Regions from separate parts of the Thioalkalivibrio sp. ALE11 genome, predicted to be linked through region 2. Evidence: predicted binding sites of a transcription regulator. Region 2 holds the regulator's gene; the other holds the start of a gene.
The links. Region 2 encodes sigma-54, which starts transcription at its own class of promoters, with help from an activator protein. Its sites were predicted from a motif close to TGGCANGNTNCNTGCTT; they were not measured.
Positions count from the first base shown of each region.

Region 1: a site for sigma-54 is predicted at 3,086-3,102, ahead of F620_RS0113405 (pilin). Genes of this name have one in related genera too.

Region 1 is NZ_KB906190.1:7,772-11,900, forward strand. It holds gene F620_RS0113395 (lipopolysaccharide assembly protein LapB) at 1-437, opposite strand, end outside; gene F620_RS0113400 (lipopolysaccharide assembly protein LapB) at 434-2,452, opposite strand; gene F620_RS0113405 (pilin) at 2,569-3,027, opposite strand; gene F620_RS0113410 (pilin) at 3,141-3,581, opposite strand.
Region 2 is NZ_KB906171.1:57,847-61,975, forward strand. It holds gene lptC (LPS export ABC transporter periplasmic protein LptC) at 1-345, shown strand, start outside; gene lptA (lipopolysaccharide transport periplasmic protein LptA) at 342-884, shown strand; gene lptB (LPS export ABC transporter ATP-binding protein) at 881-1,621, shown strand; gene F620_RS0109955 (RNA polymerase factor sigma-54) at 1,706-3,235, shown strand; gene hpf (ribosome hibernation-promoting factor, HPF/YfiA family) at 3,239-3,577, shown strand; gene F620_RS0109965 (PTS sugar transporter subunit IIA) at 3,582-4,046, shown strand; gene hprK (HPr(Ser) kinase/phosphatase) at 4,049-4,129, shown strand, end outside.

The DNA.
Region 1 (4,129 bases), on a different contig from region 2:
CACAGCGGGTGCAGCAGCCACAGCGCCGTGGCCAGCAGGGCGACCAGCGCGGCGGTGCGGGCGTCCGCGTCCAGCGCCCGTGCCAGCCGGTTCAGCAAGCCAAACAGCACCACGCCGATGGCCAGATGGATGAGCACGTTGGTGTGCTTGAACGGCTCCGGGTCCGCCGGCCAGTTGCGCGCATCGATCAGGAACGAGGCCATGGCCACCGGCCGGCCGGTGGGGCCGGCAAAGCCCGAGAGCACGTACAGCCAGAACGCCTGCAGGTTGTCGATGGTGCCGTAGAAACCGAGCAGGGCCAGGTTGGTCAGATCATCAAAGATGAAATCGCCGGACAGGCCCGGGCGGTAGATCAGCCAGGCGAGGGCCAGCAGAAGGAGCAGGGCCAGCCTTGCGCGCCATGCCGTATGAGACCGAACGGAGTTCAGCCGCGTCATGGCATGACCTCCCCGTGGGGCCGGAGTTCGCCCGGTTCGATCCCGCCCGGCTCGATCTGGCCCGGCTCCTGCCGGCGTTCATCGAGCTGGGCCTGCAGGGCGCGTCGGGTGCTGCCGTGCCGGTCGTGCCGGTCGGCCTCTGCCGCACGCATCAGGCTCTGTTCTGCCTGGTGCAACATTCCACTGACGATCTGAAAACGCGCCAGCCGCAGCCAGGCCACCTCGTTGCCGGGGCGGTGGGCGGTTTCCTCGAGCAGGAGTTCGTACCCGCGTTCGCGCTCGCCCGCGACGTTGATCAGGAAGTCGGCCAGCGCGGGGCGCAGGCGGCTCCGGTCGGGATGGAGCTCATAGGCCGTTTCCAGCACCCGCTGCAGCCGCTGCGGGTCCAGATCGATGGTGCCGTCGGACTGCGCGCGCGCCAGCGACATCAGCGCACCCACGTCCTGCGTGGTCAGCGGCCCGCGGCGGATGTATTCCTCCATGGCGGTCCACCATTCAGGGTCCACGTTTAGTCCCGGGTGCCGAGCATGTTCGAAGATCAGCCCCTGATAGGGCGTAAGGGTGGCGCCGGGCAGGCGGGCGGCGCGCTGCATCTGTTCAATGGCCAGTCCGTATACCGGCTGGCCCGGTTCGGCGCCTGCCTGAATCAGGATGAGGCCCAGATGGTAGCTGGCCCGTGGGGAGTCTTCCTGCCGGGTTCCTTCGAAGTACGCCAGTTGCACCGGATCGCTCCATTCGCTGGCCCGCAGAAAGGTGAGAAACCCGTAGAGTGCGATCAGGCCGATCACGGCCGCCTTGCGCGCGAACGCAAGCGAGTCGCCCGGGCGGCCCGAGAGGAGCACCCCGAACACCGCCATGATCAGGCCGGCCGAGGCCATGTGATTGCGGTGCTCGTACACCAGCTCCAGGCCGATGATGGTGGACACCAGCAGATGCGGGATGAAGAAGAACAGTATCCCGAAGGTGATGAGCGGGTGACGGCGCCACAGCGCGAAGGCCCCCGCGACCAGCCCGAGCAGGCCCAGCGCTGCCGGCAGGCTGGTCCAGGGATCGTTCCAGCCGCGCGCGAGCGGGAAGGCATCGTGGTACAGGGTGAGCGCACCGGGTGCGGGCGCGACGATGTTGCGCATGTAGAACCACATCGCGTGGGCCTGGGTCCACAGGCGTTCCCACAGGTCGAACGGGCGGTTGGGGAGCTCGGGGTTCACCGGCAGTACCGTGGCCAGGCCGGCCACGCCGGGCAGCACCAGCACCAGGCCGAACAGCCAGTACAGCCCGCGCCGGGTGGCGGTGCCGGCCGCGCCGAAGCCGAACAGCAGCCACTCGGCGAGCAGGGCGAACACCGGTAGCATCACCCCGCTTTCCTTGCTGAGCACAGCCAGGGCCGTACCGAGGCCCAGCCCGCCCAGGACCAGCGCCCAGCCGCTGCGCAGACGCCCGCGTTCAATGCGCCGCCGCCCGAGGATGTAGGCAATGAGGCCGGCCAGCATGAACAGCGTGGCCAGCGCTTCCATGCGCTGGACCACGTACAGCACGCCGGTCAGGTTGATGGGGGCCAGCGCCCAGGCGGCGGCCACGGCCAGGGCGAACATCGGCAACGGAACGACCAGGCTCAGGCCATGCCCGCGCCGTTCGGTCAGGCGGTGCTCGAGCCGGCGCGCGACCAGCAGCGCCAGGGCAAACACGAGCAGCGTGTTGATCAGGTGGATCACCACGTTGGTGATCTTCATCGGGAACGGGTCCAGCCCGAAAAAATAGCGTTCCAGGGCGAAGCTGCCCATGGCGATGGGCCGGTTCAGGCGGCCGGAATCCGCGGAAAACGCCGCGGCGCGCAGCTCGGACCACGACAGGTGATCCATCTCCAGTGCGGTGTTGTCGACGATATTGGGCATGTCGTCGAAGACATAACCCCCGGTACTGCCGGGCGCGTAGACCAGTGCAACAGCCGCCAGCAGGGCGACCAGAAGAATGGTGCTCAGCGTGGTTCCGGATAGGGTGCGGGAGGGTCCGTTCACCGTGGCCTCGTGGCGGATGTCTGGAACTGCGGGGACGGGGTGGAAAAAGAACACCCCGCCGGAGCGGGGTGTTCGGTGCCGGTATCAGCCGATGATCGGCTGAAGGTCAGTCCGGCTTACTGACGGCAGTCGGTCGGCAGGTACTTGGTTTCCAGGCTGCCGGGGCGGCAGTTCCACTGCAGACTGCCGGCGGACGTCGTGGCCGAGAACTCCAGCGTATCCTCGTCGATGGCGGCGTTGGCCTGATTGCCGAAGGTGATCGTGATGATGCCGTCGGCGCTGCTCCCCTCGTTGCCAGACGTGCCAGCATTAACATGGGTCACGTAAGAGCCGGTGATCTCTTCGGAGGGTTCCAGACCGTATGAGGCATTGTCGGAGGCGAACTCGCCGCGCTGGTTTACATATTCGGCCACGGCAGTGCGGGCACCGGCGGCCAGCGACATGCCTTCAGAGACCTGGGCGCGGACGGTGTAGTCCTGGTAGGCCGGCAGGGCGATGGCCGCCAGGATACCGATGATCGCGACGACGATCATGAGTTCGATGAGGGTGAAACCCTTCTGGACTTGCTTGCGCATGGTGTTGCTCCTTGCTTTTGGGAGTTGGTCAGGGTCCTGCTAAACCCTGCCTGAGAGTATGCAATCGTGATGCCAGGTATTGCAATACGCCGGGCAGGGAAATTTGGGCCCGCTTATTCGCCGCGGCATCCCGAGGGCAGCAGGCGGGTAGGGACGTCGCCCTGGCCCACGCACTGCCAGGTCAGCCCGGAACTGGCGGTGGAGGCCGAGAACACCATGTAGCCACCGGCCACGCGGGTATTGGCGTCGTTCCCGATCAGGGCCCGGATGGTGCCGTTATCATGCACCTCAATGGATTCGGTGTAACTCCCCGCATATCCCTGAGGGTCTTCCAGCCCGGCCGATTCGTTGGAGGCGGGGAAGTGGCCCCGTTCGTTGTAGAACTCTTCCACGGCATTCCGCGCCGGACCCACGAGCGAAACGCTTTCCGCGAGCTGTGCCCGCACCTGGTAGTCCGCGTAGGCAAACAGCGCGAGGCTCGCGAGGATGCCGATGATCGCGACCACGATCATGAGTTCGATCAGCGTGAAGCCCTTCTGGATGAGTTGTCGCATGTGGATGCTCCTTTGTTTTTTGTGCGGGCAATCACATTCCGTGCCAACTCATTCACCCCGAGTGTGACGGCGATTGTCAGTCTCGGGTGACGAAATTTGTCACCTCGAGTGACAACCTTGGTCAGTTTGCGGGTATTCCCGAGTGTGCCCATCGGGATTGTCGCCCCGGCTCGTAGTCGCTCTTGTATGCCCCCGCTCCCCCGCCAATAATCCTTCCTCCCCCACGCAGGAGCGCAGTCCCCTGCGCGTGCTGGTGTCCCCGGCGCAATCCACCGTCGACACGAGCAGCGCAGTCCCCTGCGCGTGGGGGTGCTGGACATGCCCGATCGGCCAGAGGGCTGGCCTCCTACGGGCCCGGCACCCTGTGGGAGGCCAGCCCTCTGGCCGATCGGGGTCTGGATGCGCCCCATCGCGCAGGAGCCTGCTTGCAGGCGAACAGCCGGAGCCCGGGCGCATGCACGTCCGGTTCGCGGCCGAGGCCGCTCCAACGGTGCCGCCGCCACCACCGGTCTGTGGGAGCCTGCTCGCAGGCGAAACGCCAAGGTTGT
Region 2 (4,129 bases):
GACCCGGAGCTGGATCTGCTGGACCAGCGGGGCCTGAACTGGACCTGGCGCGCCCCGCGCGCGGCACATCAGCCCGATCGCGAACTCCTGCATACCTTCGGCCACACCCGCGGCGTGCGCCCCGAACGCGACGAGCGCGTGCGCACGGTGATCGAGTCACGTGACGTGCGCGTGGCGCTGGACACCCGGCTGACGACTTCGTCGGCCCCGAGCACCCTGGAACAGCCGGGACTGTTCCAGCGGGGCACCGGCCTGCGCGCCGACCCGCAAGCGGATACCATTGGGCTGCTCGCCGAGGTCTACACGCTGTACAGCGACCTGCCGCAGGAGGACCGCCCGGAATGAACCCGGCCACAACCGAACATCGCCGCGCGGGCATCCGCCGACCGGCCCTGCTGCTTGCCGTGACGGGGGTACTCGCACTGTCCCTGGCGGCCCTGCCGGCGACCGGCCGCGAGGATGCCCTGCCGGTGGAGATCACCGCGGACCACGCCGAGATGGACGAACGCGCGGGCACCGGCACCTACACCGGCGACGTGATCGTGGTGCGCGGCGATGCCACGCTGGAAGCGGACCGCGTGATCGTGCACATGCGCGAGCGCCGCCCCTACGAGATCGAGGCCCACGGCGAGCCCGCACGCCTGGAGTCGCCCGATCCCGAGACCGGCGAGACGCGCATCGCCGAGGGGCTGCGCATCGACTATTTCCTCGACGAGGAACGCGTGATCCTGACCGAACAGGCACGCGTCATCACCGCCGCCGAGGATGCCCGCGGGCAGCGCATCACCTACGATCTCGAACGCGACGTGATCCGCGCCGAACGCGGCGACACCGATGACGAGCGCGTGCACATCCGCCTGCAGCCACGCGAGGACGATCCATGACCCCCGCGGCCGACGGCCATCTGGTCGCCCGCGAGCTGAGCAAGCGCTATGGCCAGCGTACCGTGCTGGACGCGATGGATGTGGACCTGGTGCCCGGCGAAGTGGTCGGCCTGCTGGGACCCAACGGAGCCGGCAAGACCACCTGCTTCTACAGCCTGGTCGGACTGATCCGGCCCAATACCGGGCGCATCACCCTGGGCGGGCGCGACATCACCCGGGCGCCCATCCACGAACGCGCCCGCGCCGGGCTGGGCTATCTGCCCCAGGAGGCCTCGATCTTTCGCCGCCTGTCGGTCGAGGACAACCTGCAGGCAGTGCTGGAACTGCGCCCGGAACTCGACCGCCACGAGCGCCGCCGCATCGGCGACGCCCTGATCGAGGAATTCCAGCTGGAGACCGTGCGCCACAGCCCCGGGATCGCGCTGTCCGGAGGCGAGCGGCGGCGCGCCGAGATCGCCCGCGCGCTGGCCGGCGATCCGCAGTTCATCTGTCTGGACGAACCGTTTGCCGGGGTCGATCCGATCTCGGTCGGCGAGATCCAGGCAGTCATCCGCCACCTGGCCGAACGCGGCATCGGCGTACTAATCTCGGATCACAACGTACGCGAGACCCTGGGTATCTGCCATCGCGCGTACATCCTCAGCGAGGGGCGCCTGCTGAGCGCGGGCACGCCGGACGAACTGCTGGCCGACGCCCGCGTGCGCGAGGTCTACCTCGGCGAAAACTTCCGCCTGTGACACCGACCGCCGCACCCGGACGGTGCACAAGCCCGCAGCAAGGGATTACTATTCACTTATGGTGACCAACGCCTTTCCCAACTCATGCTGAAGCCCGGGCTGAATCTGCAGCTCGGTCAGACGCTGACCATGACGCCGCAGCTGCAGCAGGCCATCCGGCTGCTGCAGCTGTCGACGCTGGAGCTCCAGGCCGAGATCCAGCAGGCGCTGGAAAGCAATCCCATGCTGGAACAGGCCGAGGATGACGAACTCGGTGCCGACGCGGGGGACACCGCGGACACTGCCAGCGACGCGAACACCGACGACGGCGAGAGCGGCAGCGACGCCGCCCGCACCGGCGAAACGGTGGATGCCGGCGGCTCGGAGGACGTCATCCCCGACGAGCTGGTGACCGACAGCCGCTGGGAAGACATCTACGACGCCAGCGCCAGCCCGCGCGGTCCGGACGACCGCGACCCGCTGGAGAACACCTCGGACGACGACGGCGGCGGGCTGCAGGATCACCTGCTGTGGCAGCTGCATCTGTCGCACCTGACCCCGCGCGACCAGCGCATCGGCGCCGCCCTGATCGACACCATCAACGGCGACGGCTACCTCGAGGGCGACGTCGAGACCCTGGCCGAGACCATCAGCCGGAGTGAAGAACCCCCCGTCGACACCGACGAGGTCGAGGCCGTACGCCACTGGTTGCAGCACTGCGACCCGCTGGGGGTCGGTTCGCTGGATCTGCGCGAGTGCCTGGAGGTCCAGCTGGGTGAGCTGGCGCCGGACGCGCCCTCGCGCGAGGCGGCGCGCGCGCTCCTCGAACACGGCATGGACGCCCTTGCCCGGCGTGACTACAAGGCCCTGCAGCGCCAGAGCGGCGTACGCGATGGCGACGAGCTGGCCGCGGCGCTGGACCTGATCCGCACGCTCAACCCGCGCCCCGGCGCCCAGATCAGCGAGACACCGCCGGAATACGTGGTCCCGGATGTCTACGTGCGTCATACCGACCGGGGCTGGCAGGTCGACCTGAATCCCGAGATCGCCCCGCGCATTCGCATCAACGACCTCTACGCCGGCATGGTCCGCCAGGTCTCCGATGCCCGCGACAGCGCCTTCATGCGCGATCAGCTGCAGGAGGCGCGATGGTTCATCAAGAGCCTGCACAGCCGCAACGACACCCTGCTGCGCGTGGCGCGAGCGATCGTCGAACGCCAGCAGGGGTTCCTGGAACACGGCGAGGTGGCGATGCAGCCGCTGATCCTGCGCGACATCGCCGAAGCCCTGGAGATGCACGAGTCCACGATCTCGCGGGTGACCACGCAGAAATACATGCACACCCCCCGCGGGGTGTTCGAATTCAAGTATTTCTTCTCCAGTCACGTGGGCACCAGCGACGGCGGGGAATGCTCCGCGACCGCGATTCGTGCCATGATCCGCGAACTCATCGAAGAGGAAACGCCGGGCAAACCGCTCAGCGATTCCCGCCTCGCCCAGATCCTGGCGGATCGGGGCATCAACGTGGCCCGGCGTACCGTGGCCAAATACCGGGAGGGCATGAACCTGCCATCCTCCAGCGAACGCCGCCAGATGGCCGCCATGCCGACCGGAAGCAAACCGAAAGGAGCCTGACCCATGCAGATCAATCTCACCGGACACCACGTCGACATCACCGACGCCCTGCGCGACTACGTCAACGAGAAATTCCAGAAGCTGGAACGCCACTTCGACAAGGTGATCGACGTGCACGTGGTGCTGAACCACGAGAAGACGCAGAAGCTGCACAACAAGGCGGAAGCGAATCTGCAGGTCAGCGGCAACCACATCCACGCCGAGGCCAGCCACGATGACATGTACGCCGCCATCGACGGCCTGATCGACAAGGTCGACCGCCAGCTGATCAAGCACAAGGAGAAGGTCAAGGATCATCATCGCGCCGAGGGCGCCCAGCGCAACCGCGAACAACCCGAGTAAGCCGATGAATCCGGCCGAGCTCATCACCCCGGAGCGCATCGGACTGGAAACCGACTGCTCCAGCAAGAAACGAGCGCTGGAAACCCTCGCCGATCTGCTGGTGGACGGGGCCGCGGACGGACTGGCGGCCAGTGCCGCGTTCGAAGCCATGTCGGCCCGCGAAAAACTGGGCTCCACCGGGCTCGGCCATGGCGTGGCGATCCCGCACGGCCGTCTCGCCGAGCTGGATACGCCCCGCATCGCGGTCCTGCGTCTGGATCAGGGCGTGGATTTCGAAGCCATGGACCACGAACCGGTGGACATCCTGATCGCCCTGCTGGTGCCGGAAGAGGCCACCAGCGAACACCTGGACCTGCTGGCCCAGCTCGCGCGCGGGCTGTCGCAGCCGGACACCCTCGCCGGCATCCGGCGCGCCGCGGACAGCGCGGGGGTCCAGCAGGCCCTCACCCGGGCCCTGGGAGATACCTGACCATGGCCGACCGGGCGGAAGCGGCAGCCGACGGCACCGCGAGCAACATCACCATCGCCGCGCTCACGCGGGCGATGGGGAGC